4 regions of the Actinoallomurus liliacearum genome follow, and region 4 is predicted to be linked to each of the others. Evidence: predicted binding sites of a transcription regulator. Region 4 holds the regulator's gene; each other region holds the start of a gene.
The links. Region 4 encodes LexA, which represses DNA repair genes until DNA is damaged. Its sites were predicted from a motif close to TCGAACANNTGTTCGA; they were not measured.

Region 1 (4,242 bases), on a different contig from region 4:
GCGCCGCGAGCTCCACGTCCGTCATGCCCTCGGTCTCGGCCGCCGGCCTGGTCACGCCCGTCATCTGTTCCTTACCCGGCTCGCGTCCCGGACGCGCTGGTCACGCGCGTCTCCTTCCATCATCCCCGCCCCGCGGCGGCCGGCATGCCCGAACGTCCGCGAAACCATCGGGACGAGCGTCGAACACGCCGATCCGCAGAGGTCGGCCGGATGTATCCGGGCAACGTCTCAGGAACGGTGATCGTGGCGCAATGTGATCGGGATCACCATCCCCGGGCGCGCCACTCCGGAAGGTGTGGGCGTTCGCGGCCGAGGGTGGTGTCCTTGCCGTGGCCGGGGTAGACCCACGTCTCGTCCGGGAGCACGCCGAACACGCGCTTCTCCAGATCGTCCATGAGGCGGTTGAACAGCGTCGCGTCTCCCCAGGTGTTCCCCGGTCCGCCGGGGAACAGGCTGTCGCCGGTGAACAGGTGCGGCGTGTCGCCGTCGTCGTACAGCAGCGCGATCGATCCGGGCGTGTGCCCGCGCAGGTGGATCACGGACAGGGTGTGCTGCCCGACCCGGACGGTCTCTCCGTGCCGGACCGGCTCGGTGACCGGCAACGGCAGAGCCTCGGCGTCGTCGGGGTGGGCCACGACCGACGGGTGGGTCGCGTCGACGACCGCGCCGAGCGCGCCCCAGTGGTCCTGGTGCCGATGGGTGGTGACGACCCGGGAGAGCGGGGCGTCGCCGAGGAGCTCGAGCAGGCGCTCCGGCTCGCTGGCGGCGTCGATCAGTACCTGTTCACCGGTGGCCGTGCAGCGCAGAAGGTAGGCGTTGTTGTCGAAGGGCCCGACCGCCAGCTTGGTGACGGTCAGGCCGGGCAGCTCGCGTACGTCGGGCGGGCCACCGACCTCGACGTTGCCTGTGTAGGACACGCACTCTCCTCCCATCGGCGCTCGGGTGCACCGCGCCTGCCTGCCATCCTTTCACTCCCACCGCGCGCCGCGCGCTCGGCGGACCCGGAAGGCGCCGGCCTGCGGGTGCGCCCGGAAGTAGTCTTTGATCATGGAAGACGACCTGCCGATCTGTCGCACCTGCGGGGTGCAGTACGCCGCTCCCCGGCCCGGCTGCCCGATCTGCGAGGACGAGCGGCAGTACGTCGGGTGGGACGGCCAGCGGTGGACGACCCTCGCCGAGCTCCGCGCCGCCGGGCACCGCGGCAGGGTCGCCGAGGAGGGGCCCGGCATCGTCGGAATCGGCGCCGAGCCGCCGACCTCGATCGGCCAGCGCGCGCTGCTGGTGCGGACGCCGTCGGGCAACGTCCTCTGGGACATGATCACCTATCTCGACGAGGACCTTCTCTCGCAGGTCGCCGCACTCGGCGGCGTCGACGCCATCGCGATCAGCCACCCGCATTTCTACGGCTCGATGATCGAATGGGCGCACGCGTTCGACGCGCCCGTCTACGTCCACGCCGCCGACCGGGACTGGGTGGCCCGGCCGGACGACTCGATCGTCTTCTGGGAGGGCGAGACCCGGGAGATCGGCGACGGGCTGACGCTGGTCAACGCGGGCGTGCACTTCGCGGGCGGCCAGGTGCTGCACTGGCGCGACGGCGAGGACGGCGGGGGAGCGCTGCTCACCGGCGACATCTTCACCGTCGTCCCGGACCGCCGGTACGTGAGTTTTATGTACAGTTATCCGAATCTCATCCCCGAGCGCCCCCGGATCATCCGCCGCGCGCTGCGCCGGATGGAGCCGTTCGCGTTCGAGCGCGTGTACGGCGGCTGGTGGGGCCGGGTCGTCGCCGCCGACGGGGCCGCTGCCGTCCGGCGGTCGGCCGCGCGCTACCTCGAGCACGCCCTCGACGACGGGCACCAGTAAAGCCGCTGGTCCGAGTAAAGCCACAGGGGCCTCAGGCGTTTCGGTGGCGATCTGTCTTCGAACACGTGTACGGTTTCGGTGCGACGAGGGACCGCCGTGCGAGGGCTTTCGGAAGAAAACCGGCCTGTCCGCTCGTTAGCCTGAAGCTGACTGCCTCCACCAGGCTCTAGGGGATAGCGAATACGCCGTGGCTGACCGTCTCATCGTGCGCGGAGCGCGTGAACACAACCTCAAAGACGTCTCACTCGATCTTCCGCGCGACGCGCTGATCGTGTTCACCGGCATGTCCGGCTCCGGCAAGTCGAGCCTCGCGTTCGACACGATCTTCGCGGAGGGCCAGCGCCGCTACGTCGAGTCCCTCTCGGCGTACGCCCGTCAGTTCCTCGGCCAGATGGACAAGCCCGACGTCGACTTCATCGAGGGCCTGTCCCCGGCCGTGTCGATCGACCAGAAGTCGACCTCGAAGAACCCGCGCTCGACGGTCGGCACCATCACCGAGGTCTACGACTACCTCCGGCTGCTCTGGGCGCGCATCGGTCACCCGCACTGCCCGGTCTGCGGCCGCACGATCTCCAAGCAGACGCCGCAGCAGATCGTCGACCGGGTCATGGAGTTCGACGAGGGCACCCGGTTCCAGGTGCTCGCCCCGGTGATCCGCGGCCGCAAGGGCGAATACCTCGAGCTGTTCCGCGAGATGCAGACCAAGGGCTTCTCACGCGCCCGCGTCGACGGCCGGATCGTACGCCTCGACGAGGCGCCGAAGCTGAAGAAGTACGAGAAGCACGACATCGAGGTCGTCGTCGACCGGCTGAGCGTCAAGGAGAGCGCCCGCCGCCGGCTCGCCGACTCGATCGAGACGGCGCTCGGGCTCTCCGGGGGCACGGTCATCCTCGACTTCGTCGACCTCCCCGAGGACGACGAGCAGCGCGAGCGGATGTTCTCCGAGCACCTCTACTGCCCGTACGACGACCTGTCCTTCGACGAGCTCGAGCCGCGGTCGTTCTCGTTCAACTCCCCGTACGGCGCCTGTCCCGACTGCACCGGCCTGGGCACCCGCATGGAGGTCGATCCGGAGCTGCTCGTCCCCGACCCGGAGAAGGCCCTCGGCGAGGGCGCGATCTCACCCTGGTCGAACGGCCACATCAGCGACTACTTCCTGCGGCTGCTCGGCGCGCTCGGCGACGCGATGGGCTTCGACCTGGACACGTCCTGGGAGCGGCTTCCCGCCAAGGCCCGCAAAGCGATCCTGCAGGGGCACGACACCCAGGTGCACGTGAGCTACCGCAACCGGTACGGCCGGCAGCGGTCGTACTACACGACGTACGAGGGCGTGATCCCCTACGTCCAGCGGCGGCACTCGGAGGCGGAGAGCGACTCCAGCCGGGAGCGGTTCGAGGGGTACATGCGGGAGATCCCCTGCCCGTCCTGCGAGGGGAAGCGGCTCAAGCCCGTCGTGCTGGCCGTCACGGTCAACGACCGGTCGATCGCCGACGTCGCCGCCATGCCGATCGGGGAGTGCGCGAAGTTCCTGCTCAACATGGAGCTGAGCGAGCGGGAGAAGCACATCGCCGAGGCGGTGCTCAAGGAGATCAACGCCCGGCTCGGCTTCCTCCTCGACGTCGGCCTCGACTACCTCAGCCTCGACCGCGCGTCGGCCACCCTGGCCGGCGGTGAGGCGCAGCGCATCCGCCTGGCCACGCAGATCGGCTCGGGTCTGGTCGGCGTGCTGTACGTCCTGGACGAGCCGTCGATCGGGCTGCACCAGCGCGACAACCACCGCCTGCTGGAGACGCTGATCCGGCTGCGCGACATCGGCAACACCCTCATCGTCGTCGAGCACGACGAGGACACCATCCGGGCCGCCGACTGGGTCGTCGACATCGGCCCTGGGGCGGGCGAGCACGGCGGCCAGGTGGTCGTGAGCGGCCCGGTCGGGGAGCTCCTGGCCCACGAGAGCTCGATGACCGGCGCGTATATCTCCGGTCGCAAGGAGATCGCCGTCCCGGCGAGCCGCCGCAAGCGTCAGCGCGGGCGCGAGCTGGTGGTGAAGGGGGCGCGCGAGCACAACCTGCGCGACATCGACGTGACGTTCCCGCTCGGCATCTTCACCGCCGTCACCGGCGTGTCCGGGTCGGGTAAGTCGACGCTGGTCAACGACATCCTCTACACGTCGCTGGCCAAGCACCTGCACGGCGCGCGCACCGTGCCCGGCCGGCACAAGCGGATCAACGGCGTCGACCAGCTCGACAAGGTCGTGCACGTCGACCAGTCGCCGATCGGCCGCACCCCACGGTCCAACCCGGCGACCTACACGGGCGTGTTCGACCACGTCCGAAAGCTGTTCGCGGCGACCGCCGAGGCGAAGGTGCGCGGCTA
Region 2 (4,242 bases), on a different contig from region 4:
GGGCGGCGAGCGCTTGCAGCACCGTGGACCCGGGGTGGGCCGCGAGCGCCCGGTGTACGGCCTCGGAGTGGCGCGCGTGCAGCTCGGCCGCCGCCTCGGGGTCCGCCGCGGCGGGGCGGATCATCGCCTCGTGCGGAGGGTTCGGCGTTGGGATCCGGTGCCCCGGTGGGGCCGCGACCAGGTGCGCCAGGCCGATGTGCCCGAGGGCGACCTTCGCGCGCCGGTCGAGCCCGGCGTGCTCCAGCAGGCGGACCGCATCGTCGTGCACGCCCTTTCGGGTCGCCTCCTCGAGGAACTCGCGCAGCCACTTTTCGGACATCCGCAGGTGATGGCTGGCGAGGCCCAGCGACTCCCGGACCGTCGCCAGGCGCGCCTGGCGGCCGAGCGCGGCACCGATCAGGTCGGCCGCGCCGGCCGGGCCGAGGCGTGCGTAGAGACCCTTGACGTAGTCCGGGTCGTCGGCGTCGGCGGTCAGCCGCTTCCAGACGGCGACCGGGACCGGGCGCCCGGCCGCCGACGCCGCGTGGATCGCGGCGGCGTCGGCGGACCCCGCTCTGGTGGCGGCGTGCGCGTCGGGGAAATGGCCGACGGAGTGTCCCGCCCCGGCCGTCGTCGTACCGCCCGGGCGGCCGCCGAGGTGGCCGGCGCCGACCCGCGGCATGTCGGCGGCGCCCTTGCTCAGGTGGGCGATCGCGTAGCTCCGCCGCCGGCTGAGCATCCCCGGTTGGGCGCGGGCCCAGCTCTCCACAGCCGCCGCCTGATGCAGACCGGTGCGCGGGACGCTCGGGGGCAGCGCGGCGTTCGTGCGCAGCCAGGCGGTGATGGCGTTCGACGCACTCGTCATCTGCTGGATGAGCCGAGCCATCGCGGCGGTGTCGATGCCGACGAAATCCTTGTCGCGTGCCGCACTGGCGCGCAGACCGTCCTGTCCAGCCATGGGGCACCCGCTCCAGAGAGTGCGCTTGAGCCTCAGGTGACCGTTGTATCACCGCCTTTCGGCGGTTGTCCCCGGTGACGCGTGCACGATCGGGTCACGGACCGTCCAGGTCCGGTCACGGCGGGGCGATGGACGAGGGCTTCGGCACGGCGGCGATCAGTCGACGTCGGTGGGCGTGCCGCCGGTGAGGCGGAGCAACTCCTCGTACGAGGTGGGGAAGATGGTGTGCGGATGCCCGGCCGCCGCCCAGACGACGTCGTGCTTGGCCAGCCACGTGTCGACCAGGGTCCGGACCGGCTCCGGGTGCCCGAGGGGCGCCACCCCGCCGATGGGCTGTCCCGTCGCCGCCCGGACGAACTCCGGGTCCGCCCGCTTGATCTTCGCCGCGCCGATCCGCTGGGCCAGCGCGGTCGTGTCAACGCGGTGCGCGCCGCTGGTGAGTACGAGGAGGGGCTCGCCGTCGGCGGCGAAGATGAGGCTGTTGGCGATGGCGCCGACGTCGCAGCCGAGCTGGGCCGCGGCCGCGACCGCGGTGGGCGCGGCCTCGGGCAGTTCGCGGACCTCTCCGGTGGCGCCCAGTTCACGCAGGCGGGCGGCGACGTGTTCGACGTTGGGATGCATGGCAGCACCTTACGGCCCGGGGTGACGAGGGGGGTAAGGGGTTTCGAACTGCGGAGACACACCTATTCGAACACGTTGACGAATGGAGTCGTGGCCGCTTTACTGAGATGCATGCTCGAACCTGTGTTCGAGTGCGGCGTGGGACTCGCGGCCCGCGCCGAGGGGATCGTCTCGCGGGCAGCGCGATGCCGGGCGGGATGCGACGGCCGGGCGGGGCGAGGGGAAGCGCTTCGCCCGGCTCCCCCTGGGCCCTCGGGCCCGCCGAGCGGAAGGAGGCATGTCATGTCCGCAAGGTCGTCCACTGCCGTCCCACTGCATCCGACGCCCCGGCGCAGGCCCGCCGCATCGGCGATGTCACTCCTCCAGACAGCGCGCCGCGGGCTGATCGAGGCGGCCGAGTCGGCCGCCCCGGCGCTGCGCTACGTCGCGGCGCACCTCGCGGCGCTCCGCGCCGCCGCCGCCGTGCTCGCCGAGCGCGCCGACCCCGAATCCCGGACGCGCGGCAGGCCACGCAGCGTCTGGGTGCTGCTGCCCGAGGCCGAGCCGGCGCTGCGCGAGTGGGCGGCGTTCTTCGCCGCCGGCGCCGACAAGCGCGCCGCCGCGGAGGCCGGCCTGCCACGGGCGGTCACCGCGGACGAGGCCGACGAACTGCTGCACGACGCGGAGATCTTCGTGTCGCTCGTCGAGACCACCCTCGGCGTCCCGGGCCAGCCCATGCTGCCCGCCGCCGGCTGAGACCGTTCCAGAGACGGGCTCCGCACGCGGAGCCCCGGTCGACGCCCGCGGGGCCCGCCGCCGACCTCCCCCCGAAGCGGCGGGCCCCGCGCGGCGTCCCCACCCCGCGGCGCACATCGCGCGAGGCATCGAGGCGCGGTACGCCGCCCCAGGGCACCCGCCGGCACGGACGAGCGGAAAGCTCGGTGAAGGCGCCCCACCACAGTCGGGATACGACGTTCAACTCGGTTCGTCCCTGCGATTACCGAGCATTCGGTGCGCCATCCGGCCAGCCGCGTACGGATACCGTCGCCGCCCGTCGGGCCGCCGAGTCGCGGATGAGCGTCGCCGGACACGGTGGCTCACAATGCTCGGTGATCGTGGGCGCGGATCCGGTCGGATGCGGCATCTTGCCAGTGATCATGGATGGGGGACTCGCGTCGATGGTGGCAGGGCTGCCGCCTACGAGTGCTCAATGCCGACGATCAAGGGCGGGCCGTAGTCGACGCTTTCCAAGGTGTTCCGCAGGGTGGGTCGGCGCATGAAGAAACCCGCCCGGTGGGGTACCGGACGGGCTCCGTCACGACGCATCGGTCATGCGGCAGCCCGGAGGGGCCGCATGATCCGGGAGGTGGATCAGAACGCTTCGACCGCGCGGCGTGCCTCAGGGTCGAGGACGCCCCAGCCGATGAGTTCCTCTGTGAGCTCCGTCGGTGACTTGTCGTAGATCACCGCCAGCGAACGCAGATCCTCCTGCCGGATGGACAGGACCTTTCCGTTGTAGTCGCCCCGCTGGCTCTGGATCGTCGCGGCGTAACGGGCGAGGGGACCGGCCTTGTCCTTCGGAAGCTGCTGGAGTCGCTCGAGGTCGATCACGAGCTTGGGCGTCGGGCCCAGAGGGCTCGGCGCGGCTCCGCCCGGGAGCAACTCGGACACCGGCACGCCATAGAACTCGGCGAGCTCGGCCAGCTTCTGAACGGTGACGGCGCGGTCGCCCCGCTCGTACGAACCCACGACGACGGCCTTCCAGCGGCCACGGGATTTCTCCTCCACGCCGTGCAGGGACAGGCCCTGCTGGGTGCGGATGGCGCGAAGCCTCGCGCCGAGAGCCTTTGCGTATTCAGACGGCATCGTGCGGCCCCCAGGCTCACTTTCTCGTCGTCGATATGGCCCCGGGAGGGGGACCCGGACGGGTGGTTCCCGCCTGCCCCGAGACGGGTGTGCCGTGGGGCGCACTCTCAGCCGGCCGGGGGGCCGACTGCCCGAGGGGTCCATCTCCTGGGATGGTTACGGACAGTGACGGTAAAACGGGTAGCGCTCCAGGTCAAGCTGATTGGAAAAAAGCGGCGAAACAGTCGGCGTCCGCAGGGGCTCCGAAGAGGGGCTCGGAGGGCGCGAAAACCCTTGCGCACCGGGGCCTGCGGGGCCTGGCGACCACGCGTCGCACGGGTCGCCGACCGCCGGGTAAAAGCTTGCCATACCCGCGGCCGGGCGTCCGGCGGCTCGCTTGCGCAGCGTCGTCACCAGCGTAAACGTGCTGGTCCCGGTGTCAGGGGCAGAGTACCGGGGCTGCTAACGTGAGAGCGCCCGACGTCCTTTAAGACCCGTCCAGAGAGGCGGGAAAGGAGGTTATCGAGGTGAGTGCTGCCTCCGTGCCCGCGCACGGACCGTCACCCGATAGTGATGTGAGTCACAAGACCGTTCTCGAGGCCCCCGACATCCGGCGGGCGCTCACCCGGATCGCCCACGAGATCCTCGAACGCACCAAGGGCGGCCGCGACATCGTCCTGCTCGGGATCCCGACACGCGGGGTCACGCTGGCCGCCCGCCTGGCCGGGCGGATCGCCGAGGTCGAGGGCGAGCCCGTTCCGCAGGGTTCCCTCGACGTGACGATGTACCGCGACGATCTGCGCATGCGCCCCGCCCGCGCCCTCGGCCGCACCGAGCTCCCGCCCGAGGGGGTCGACGAC
Region 3 (4,242 bases), on a different contig from region 4:
TCGACGCCGGGGTGGGCGCCACGGGCGAAGGGCAGCACCTGAATGGTGACGCCCGGCAGTTCGCCGGCCTCGAGCAGCCGCATCAGCTGGGACCGCATCACGGGCACCCCGCCGATCGGCCGGCGCAGCACCGCCTCGTCGAGCACGGCCCACAGCTCCAGCGAGCCGGAATCGCGCAGCATGGCCTGGCGGCGGGTGCGCAGGGCGATGCGCCGGTCGACGTTCTCCGGCGTCTCCCCGGGCCGGCCCGCCTTGATCAACGCGCGGGCGTACTCCTCGGTCTGCAGCAGACCGGGCACCAGATGGGTCTGGAACGTTCGAATCGACGCGGCCGAGGCCTCCAGGCCGATGTAGGTGTCCAGGCCCGCCGACGCGGACAGGACCGCCTCGTACTCGGTCCACCAGCCGCGCTGCTGGGCGTCTTTGGCCAGGCCGAGGAGCTGGTCGCGCTGCGAGCCCTCGGGCAGGCCGTACAGGTCCAGCATGTCGCGTACGTCGCGGATGCGGGCAACGGACTTGCCGGTCTCGATGCGGCTGACGCGCGACATGGAGCACTCCAGGTGCTTCGCGACGTCTTCGATCATGAGGCCGGCGGCCTCCCGGAGTCTGCGCAGTTCCATGCCCAGCCGGCGGCGGCGAACGGTGGGGCTACGGCCATCGGTCATGGGGCACCTCCATGGCGAGCGTCCTGCGCGTATTGCGAGGAGAATGGGGACCGGTGGTGGGCGGCGGTGGCTGGGGCCGAAACCCTCGCCCGGACCGCGCCGGGGCCGTTGAACTGTGCACGGGTGATGCCGAATCCGTCTGATCTATTGGTCCGAAAATACTTGCACGTAAAACGGGGGCAGGACATCCTGACAGGGAAAGTCACTCACCGTTGCCATCTGGGCACCTTTTGCCACCGGATAGGCACCTTACCTGGTTAACGCCCTAGGGCGTACCCCTTCCTGCCGTATCGTCCAAAGCGCGAGAGGGGTGGCATCCCATGGCCGCCACTTCCGGACCCGGGACCGGGCCGCGGCGCCGCCACCTGGAGGCGCTCGCCCGCGAAGTCGAGGCGCGCGGCCTGCAAGGGCTCCTGACCGAGGATCTGATGCTGCGCGTGGTGGACCCGGCCAGCGGGCGCGGACTGCTGGTGGTCGCCATGCCGATGTCCCGGATTCGATGGTCCTTCCTGTGGGCCGGCGGCGGCCAGGCCGACGCCGACGACCCCGCCCGCGCCGCCGAGCTGATCGCACGGACCCTCGGCCGCTGACGCCGCCGCGCTGACGCCGGCCCACTGTCGCCGCCGTGCTGACGCCGGCCCACTGTCGCCGCACCGCGGTCGCCGCCGTGCTGACGCCGGGCGCTGATGCCGGGCTGCGGATGCCGCCGCGCTGGCGCCGGGCGCGGACGCTTGGCCGCTGATGCTCGGCCGCTGATGCCAGGCGCTGGCGCCGGGCGTTGACGCCGCCACGGCTCCGCGGCCGAAGGGGGCCGCCGTTTCTCGGGTGGGCGCGCCGTCGAGGGGGTCCGGCGCTTTCCGGCCGGGCTCGCGGCCGGGGCGCCCACCTGCCGTGTCGTGGCTCCAGAGGCCTTGACTATCGTGTCGAACATGTGTTCGAATCTATCGCCTGTCTTCCCCCAGGCTCACTCCTTGTCACCGATCCGAGAGGTGGGCGGCCCGCGTGGGCGGAGCGAGCGATGGACCCGAGAGGTGTACGGACGCGCCGGGTCGCGGGCGATGAGCCGGGTGTACGGCGACCCCGTCGAGGTCTGGCTCACCGACGGCAGGCCCTCCCGCTTCGTCTGGCGCGGCCGGCTCTACACGGTGCTGCGGGTGCTGGACCGCTGGGTCACCACCCGCGACTGGTGGCACGAACGCCACCCCGAGGCCCCGGAAGGCGGCGAGCGCGAGTTCTGGCGCGTCGAGGCGACCCCGGACCGGACGGTCGGGGTGTACGAACTGCGCCACGACCAGGCGACCGGCGCGTGGATGCTGTCCCGCGCCTGGAGCTGACGGACCCGCGCGCCCCCGCTCGACCCGGCGGGCCGTCGGCCGGACCCGGCAGGTCTGCGTGCTTCCGGTCCGACCTGAGGGGCCGTCCGTCGGCCGGCCGACGGGACGGCTCGGCCTGGCGGGTCGCCGGTCGGGTGGGTGGTCGGTCAGGGCTGTACGAGGTCGCGGATCGCCTTGAGGGTCGGCTCGTCCTTGACGCCGGCGATGAGGAGCGTGGTCACGGGGGAGTCCTGCCAGAGCCGGAGCCGCTCCCTGATGCGTCCGATCGGGCCGAGGAGGGAGATCGAGTCGGCCAGCTCGTCCGGCACCGCCGTGACCGCCTCGTCGCGCCGGCCCGCCAGGAACAGCTCCTGCACCCGCGTGGCCTCCTCGGCGTACCCGAGGCGCCCGATCAGGTCCAGGTGGAAGTTGCGGTCCCTGGCCCCCATGCCGCCGATGTAGAAGGCCAGCGGGATCTTGGCGAACTCCAGCGCGGCCGCCAGGTCGTCGGTGACGATCGTCGTCACGGTTGCGGCGATGTCGAAGCCTTCGCGGCGGCCGGCCAGTGAGGCGCCGAAGACCGTCTCGATCTGCGTGGGGTCGACGAAGAGGGGCAGCCAGCCGTCGGCGATCTCGGCGGCGAGGGCGATGTTCTTCGGGCCCTCCGCGCCGAGGTAGACCGGGATGTCCGGGCGTACCGGGTGGACGATCGACTTGAGCGGCTTGCCGAGGCCGGTCACCCGGCCCGGCGCGTACGCGGAGGCCGGCAGCGGCAGCGGGTAGTGCGGGCCGGCGGAGGTGACCGGCTCCGCGCGCCGCCACACCTCCCGCAGGATCCGGACGTACTCGCGGGTGCGCTCCAGCGGGCGGGCGAACGGCACGCCGTACCAGCCCTCCACGACCTGCGGGCCCGACGCGCCGATGCCGAGGGTGAGCCGGCCGCCGGACAGCGCGTCGAGGGTCAGGGCGTGCATGGCGGTGGCGGCGGGCGTGCGGGCGGACAGCTGGGCCACCGCGGTGCCCAGCTTGATGCGCGAGGTCCGCGCGGCGTACCAGGTGAGCGTGGTGAAGGCGTCCGAGCCGTACGCCTCGGCGGTGTAGACGTACTCGTAGCCGAGCCGCTCGGCGGCGAGCACCGTCTCGGTCGCGTCCTCTGGATTCCGTTGCCAGTAGCCGACGTTGATGCCGAGCCTCATCCGCACGCCTCCCAGCTCGAAAATAGAACAGGTTCTATTCAAGCAGATCGCCGCTCTCCCGGCAGCGTTCGGCCGTCCCGCGATAACGTGCACCCGCCGTGCGCCCGGCCGCGGCGGCCCTGTCATCCCGTGCGCCGGATCACGGACGGCGGCCGTACCTGCGGTGTCGCGCGTCAGGCCGGATATGTCATGCTGTCCTCCGGCGGTACGCGGAGGAACCCGGTGCGAATCCGGGGCTGTCGCGCAACTGTGACCGGGAAGTCCTTCCTCGGGTGTTGGCCACGGCGTGAGCCGGAAGGCCGAGGGCGGGCGGCGATCCGGGAGCCAGGAGACTCCGGCCGCCGATTGCCAGGCCACCTACGGGCGCGTTAACCCGAGGAAAGGACGACCACCGGGTGAACACCTATCCGTTCTCCGCCGTCACCGGGATGGCGGACCTCAAGCTCGCCCTCCTGATCAACGCGGTCGCCCCGGCCGTCGGCGGAGTGCTGGTCCGGGGCGAGAAGGGCACCGCGAAGTCCACCATCGTGCGGGCGCTCGCCGCGCTGCTGCCGGAGGTCGCGGTGGTGACGGACTGCCGGTTCTCCTGTGACCCCGACGCGCCCGACCCGCGGTGCCCCGACGGCCCGCACGGCGACGGGGCGGACGGGCAGGTGCGGCCCGCCCGGCTCGTGGAGCTGCCGATCGGCGCCGCCGAGGACCGCCTGACCGGCTCGCTCGACCTCGAACGCGCCCTCACCGAGGGCGTCCAGGCCTACCAGCCCGGCCTGCTGGCCGCCGCGCACCGCGGCGTGCTGTACGTCGACGAGGTCAACCTGCTGCACGACCATCTCGTCGACCTGCTCCTCGACGCGGCCGCGATGGGCCAGTCCTACGTCGAGCGTGAGGGCGTCTCCGTCCGGCACGCCTCGCGGTTCCTGCTCGTCGGCACGATGAACCCCGAAGAGGGCGAGCTGCGGCCGCAGCTGCTCGACCGGTTCGGCCTGACGGTGGAGGTGGCCGCCACCCGCGACCCGGAGGAGCGGGCCGAGGTCGTGCGCCGCCGCCTGGCGTACGAGGCCGACCCGG
Region 4 (4,242 bases):
GAGGGCGCCGACGTCACCTTCCAGATCGAGGGGCGCGCGGAGCCGATCACCGTCTACACCACCAGGCCGGACACCCTGTACGGCGCGACCTTCTTCGTCGTCGCCGCCGACGCCCCGCTGGCCGACGAGATCGTCGCGCCGGAGCAGCGCGCGGAGTTCGAGACCTACCGGGACGCGGTCCGCCGCGAGACGGAGATCGAGCGGCTGGCCACCGACAAGGAGAAGACCGGCGTCTTCCTGGGCCGCTACGCGATCAACCCGGTGAACGGCGAGCGCATCCCCGTGTGGGCCTCCGACTACGTCCTGGCCGAGTACGGCCACGGCGCGATCATGGCGGTGCCCGCCCACGACCAGCGCGACCTGGACTTCGCCCGCAGGTTCGGCCTGCCGGTCCGCGTCGTCGTGCACACCGGCGAGGCGGACCCGGGTGAGACCGGGGCCGCGACCCCCGGCGAGGGCGAGCTGGTCAACTCGGGTCCCCTGGACGGCCTGACCAAGTCCACCGCCATCCCGCGGATCGTCGAGATCCTGGAGGAGAAGGGTCTGGGCAAGGCCGCCGTCAACTACCGGCTGCGCGACTGGCTGATCTCCCGGCAGCGGTTCTGGGGCACGCCCATTCCGATCATCCACTGCGACGCGTGCGGCGAGGTCCCGGTCCCGGACGACCAGCTGCCCGTGCGCCTGCCGGACAACCTGCGCGGCGCCGACCTGGCCCCGAAGGGCGTCTCACCGCTGGCGGCCGCCGCCGACTGGGTCAACGTCCCGTGCCCCAAGTGCGGCGGCGCGGCCAAGCGCGACACCGACACGATGGACACCTTCGTCGACTCCTCCTGGTACTTCCTGCGGTACTGCTCGCCGGGGTACGAGGACGGCCCGTTCGACGCCGAGAAGGTGCGCCGGTGGATGCCGGCCGACCAGTACACCGGTGGTGTCGAGCACGCCATCCTGCACCTGCTGTACGCGCGGTTCTTCACCAAGGTGCTGTACGACATGGGCCTGGTGGACTTCACCGAGCCCTTCAAGCGGCTGGTCAACCAGGGCCAGGTCATCCTGAACGGCTCCGCGATGTCCAAGACGACCGGCAACCTGGTCGACCTGGGCGAGCAGATCGCCGAGTACGGCGTCGACGCCGTGCGGCTGACGATGCTGTTCTCGGGGCCGCCGGAGGATGACATCGACTGGGCGGACGTGTCGCCGTCGGGGTCGGTGAAGTTCCTGGCGCGGGTCTTCCGCGTGGCCGCCGAGGTGACGTCCGCGCCGGGCGCCGACCCGGCGACCGGCGACGTCGAGCTGCGCAAGGTGACGCACCGGACGATCGACGAGGTCACCCGGCTGGTCGAGGCGCACCGCTACAACGTGGCGATCGCCCGGATGATGGAGCTGACCTCCGCGGCGCGCAAGGCCATCGACACGGGGGCGGGCGCCGGCGACCCGGCGGTCCGGGAGGCCGCCGAGACCCTGGCGGTCATGCTGTCGCTGGTCGCGCCGTACACCGCCGAGGAGATGTGGGAGCGGCTGGGCCGTACGGCTCCGGTGGTCAAGGCCGGCTGGCCGACGGCCGAGCCCGCGCTGCTGGTCCAGGAGTCGGTGACCTGCGTGGTCCAGGTGGCGGGCAAGGTCCGCGACCGCCTGGAGGTGTCCCCGGACATCGCCGAGAGCGACCTGGAGCGCCTGGCGCTGGAGTCGGAGAAGGTCAGGGCGGCCCTGGGCGACCGGGGCGTCCGCAAGGTCGTCGTGCGCGCTCCGAAGATCGTGAACATCGTGCCCGCCTGATCGGCGCCAGGGCGTGTCCGACGGGGATTCGTCGGACACGCCTTAGCCCCGGTTCGGTGTCGTGGCATCGAACCGGGGCTGATCACGTATTCCGTGGGACCGCCACCGTGCGCCCCGGAGCGGCCGCGTCGCCGCCGGGGATCCCGGGCGGGATCACATCTTCCGCAGGACCGCCACCACGCGCCCGAGAATGGTCGCGTCGTCGCCGGGAATCGGGTCGTACGCCGGGTTGTGCGGCATCAGCCAGACCTTGTCGTCGCGGCGCTTGAGTGTCTTGACGGTGGCCTCGCCGTCGATCATCGCCGCCACGATGTCGCCGTTCTCCGCGACGGGCTGCTGGCGCACGACGACCCAGTCGCCGTCGGCGATGGCCGCCTCGATCATCGAGTCACCGGTGACGTTGAGCAGGAAGTGGGTGCCTTCGCCGACGAGCTGCCGCGGCAGCGCGAAGACGTCCTCCACGGCCTCCTCGGCGAGGATCGGACCACCGGCCGCGATGCGCCCGACGAGCGGGACGTAGGCGGGCGCCGGCCGCGTTGGGGCCTCCTGACCGTTGGCGACCTCGTACGACTCGCCGTCGGCCTCGGCGGCGATCGCCGGAGATCCGGGCATGCGGACGACGACCGCGCGCGGCCGGTTGGGGTCGCGCAGTAGGAAGCCCTTGCGCTGCAGGGTCCGGAGCTGGTGGGACACGCTGGAGGTGCTGGTCAGGCCGACGGCCTCGCCGATCTCCCGCATCGACGGCGGATAGCCGCGCCGCTGCACCGAGTCTCTGATCACTTCCAGCACCTTGCGCTGACGGACGGTCAGGCCGCTCTCGTCGCCCGGGCCGTCGGGCATTTCCCGAACCTTGCTCATGGTGTCTCCGATGGCTGTCTTCCCGGTGACGCGTCGCCGCCGGTATTTCGGTCCCGTAGTGGGACGTTATCGCTTCTGCGGGAAATGATCAAACAGGTGTTCGAAAAATGTGGAATTTTGCGGTCCGGGGTATGTCGCGTTTAGTTCGCACATACGTTCGAGGGTAATTCCCGGGCCGGGCTCGCGGAAGGATGGCGCGCCATTGGCGGCCGCGCCTTGCCGCCTCGTCGTGATCGGCGCTCTCGCGCGGCCGGCGCGAGGGGGTGCCCGCCGACGCGGCGCCGGCGCGCTCGTGGCAGTCTTGGGGGGCGCGCGACGCCCGCACCCGCCCGGCCGCCGGCCGGGATGTGATCGACCTCACCGCGACGGGCGTCGGTCGCGTTTCCGCAGGTGATCCAGGATGTACGGGGTCGAAGCGGCCGATCGCCGCCCCCGGGTGGGAGGGTCCGACACGCCGATGAGGGCGGCGGATCGCCATGTGAGCGGCGTCTTCTCGCCGGGTGCCCCATGCGGGTTGCGATGCACCCGGCCGGGCTCTACGGTTGGACCCCAACATCTAGTAGTTACATGGATGTAGTTCACCATAGGTTGTGGTTACGAGGTGAGGTTCGCGCAGTTCGCGCGTGACCCGCTGTCAGGGGAGGGAGTCCGGAGCCATGCACTGCCCGTTCTGCCGACACACCGACAGCAGGGTCATCGACAGTCGCACGGCCGACGACGGAGCCGCCATCCGGCGCCGTCGTTCGTGTCCCGAGTGCGGCCGCCGCTTCACCACCCAGGAGACGGTGCTCATGATGGTCGCCAAGCGCAGTGGCGTGACCGAGCCGTTCTCCCGGGACAAGATCATCGCCGGAGTGCGCCGGGCGTGTCAGGGCCGTCCCGTCAACGAGGACGCCCTGGCCATGCTCGGCCAGCGGGTCGAGGAGGCGATCCGGGCGACCGGGAACGCCGAGATTCCCTCGCACCAGGTCGGGCTGGCGATCCTCGGCCCGCTCCGTGAACTCGACGAGGTCGCGTACCTGCGATTCGCCTCCGTCTACCGGGGGTTCGAGACGCTCGACGACTTCGCCAAGGAAATCGAATCGCTGCGCGCGGCGTCCGGCGGCGACGCCCGTTCCTAGGGCGGCGCCCGGACCGCGGGCTGTACGGGTAATCCTGGAGGTGGGCCTGGTGTGCCCGAGAAGGGGGATGTCATGACGGAGACGGTGAGCGGCTCAGCCCGTCGGGGCAAGGCGGGTCGCAGGGGTCTGAAGATGGAGCGCGTCTTCACGCGGCCGGGCGTCCACCCGTACGACGATGTCCGGTGGGAGCGCCGGGACGTCGTCATGACCAACTGGCGTGACGGGTCGGTGAACTTCGAGCAGAAGGGTGTCGAGTTCCCCGACACCTGGTCCGTCAACGCGGTCAACATCGTCACCTCGAAGTACTTCCGCGGCGCGGTCGGCACGCCGCAGCGCGAGTCGAGCCTCAAGCAGCTGGTCGACCGGGTCGTCGGGGTGTACACCGAGACCGGCCGCAAGAACGGCTACTTCGCGTCCGAGGAGGACGCCGAGATCTTCGACCACGAGCTGAAGCACGCCCTGGTCAACCAGGTCTTCAGCTTCAACTCGC

Region 1: the regulator LexA is predicted to act here: its motif matches at 1,924-1,939, upstream of uvrA (excinuclease ABC subunit UvrA).
Region 2: the regulator LexA is predicted to act here: its motif matches at 1,674-1,689, upstream of ABD978_RS23090 (SAV_6107 family HEPN domain-containing protein).
Region 3: the regulator LexA is predicted to act here: its motif matches at 1,589-1,604, upstream of ABD978_RS31185 (DUF6504 family protein).

What each region holds. Positions count from the first base shown of each region.
Region 1 covers NZ_BAABHJ010000001.1:495,225-499,466, reverse strand. The annotation lists gene ABD978_RS02335 (MarR family winged helix-turn-helix transcriptional regulator) at 1-55, opposite strand, end outside; gene ABD978_RS02330 (MBL fold metallo-hydrolase) at 264-917, opposite strand; gene ABD978_RS02325 (MBL fold metallo-hydrolase) at 1,048-1,866, shown strand; gene uvrA (excinuclease ABC subunit UvrA) at 2,054-4,242, shown strand, end outside.
Region 2 covers NZ_BAABHJ010000016.1:79,524-83,765, forward strand. The annotation lists gene ABD978_RS23080 (hypothetical protein) at 1-937, opposite strand, end outside; gene ABD978_RS23085 (YbaK/EbsC family protein) at 1,094-1,558, opposite strand; gene ABD978_RS23090 (SAV_6107 family HEPN domain-containing protein) at 1,841-2,293, shown strand; gene bldD (transcriptional regulator BldD) at 2,909-3,403, opposite strand; gene pyrR (bifunctional pyr operon transcriptional regulator/uracil phosphoribosyltransferase PyrR) at 3,958-4,242, shown strand, end outside.
Region 3 covers NZ_BAABHJ010000026.1:105,238-109,479, forward strand. The annotation lists gene ABD978_RS31175 (helix-turn-helix domain-containing protein) at 1-665, opposite strand, end outside; gene ABD978_RS31180 (hypothetical protein) at 986-1,255, shown strand; gene ABD978_RS31185 (DUF6504 family protein) at 1,697-1,999, shown strand; gene ABD978_RS31190 (LLM class F420-dependent oxidoreductase) at 2,146-3,174, opposite strand; cobalamin riboswitch at 3,361-3,531, shown strand; gene ABD978_RS31195 (magnesium chelatase subunit D family protein) at 3,603-4,242, shown strand, end outside.
Region 4 covers NZ_BAABHJ010000006.1:132,477-136,718, forward strand. The annotation lists gene leuS (leucine--tRNA ligase) at 1-1,773, shown strand, start outside; gene lexA (transcriptional repressor LexA) at 1,927-2,631, opposite strand; gene nrdR (transcriptional regulator NrdR) at 3,288-3,752, shown strand; gene ABD978_RS14290 (vitamin B12-dependent ribonucleotide reductase) at 3,825-4,242, shown strand, end outside.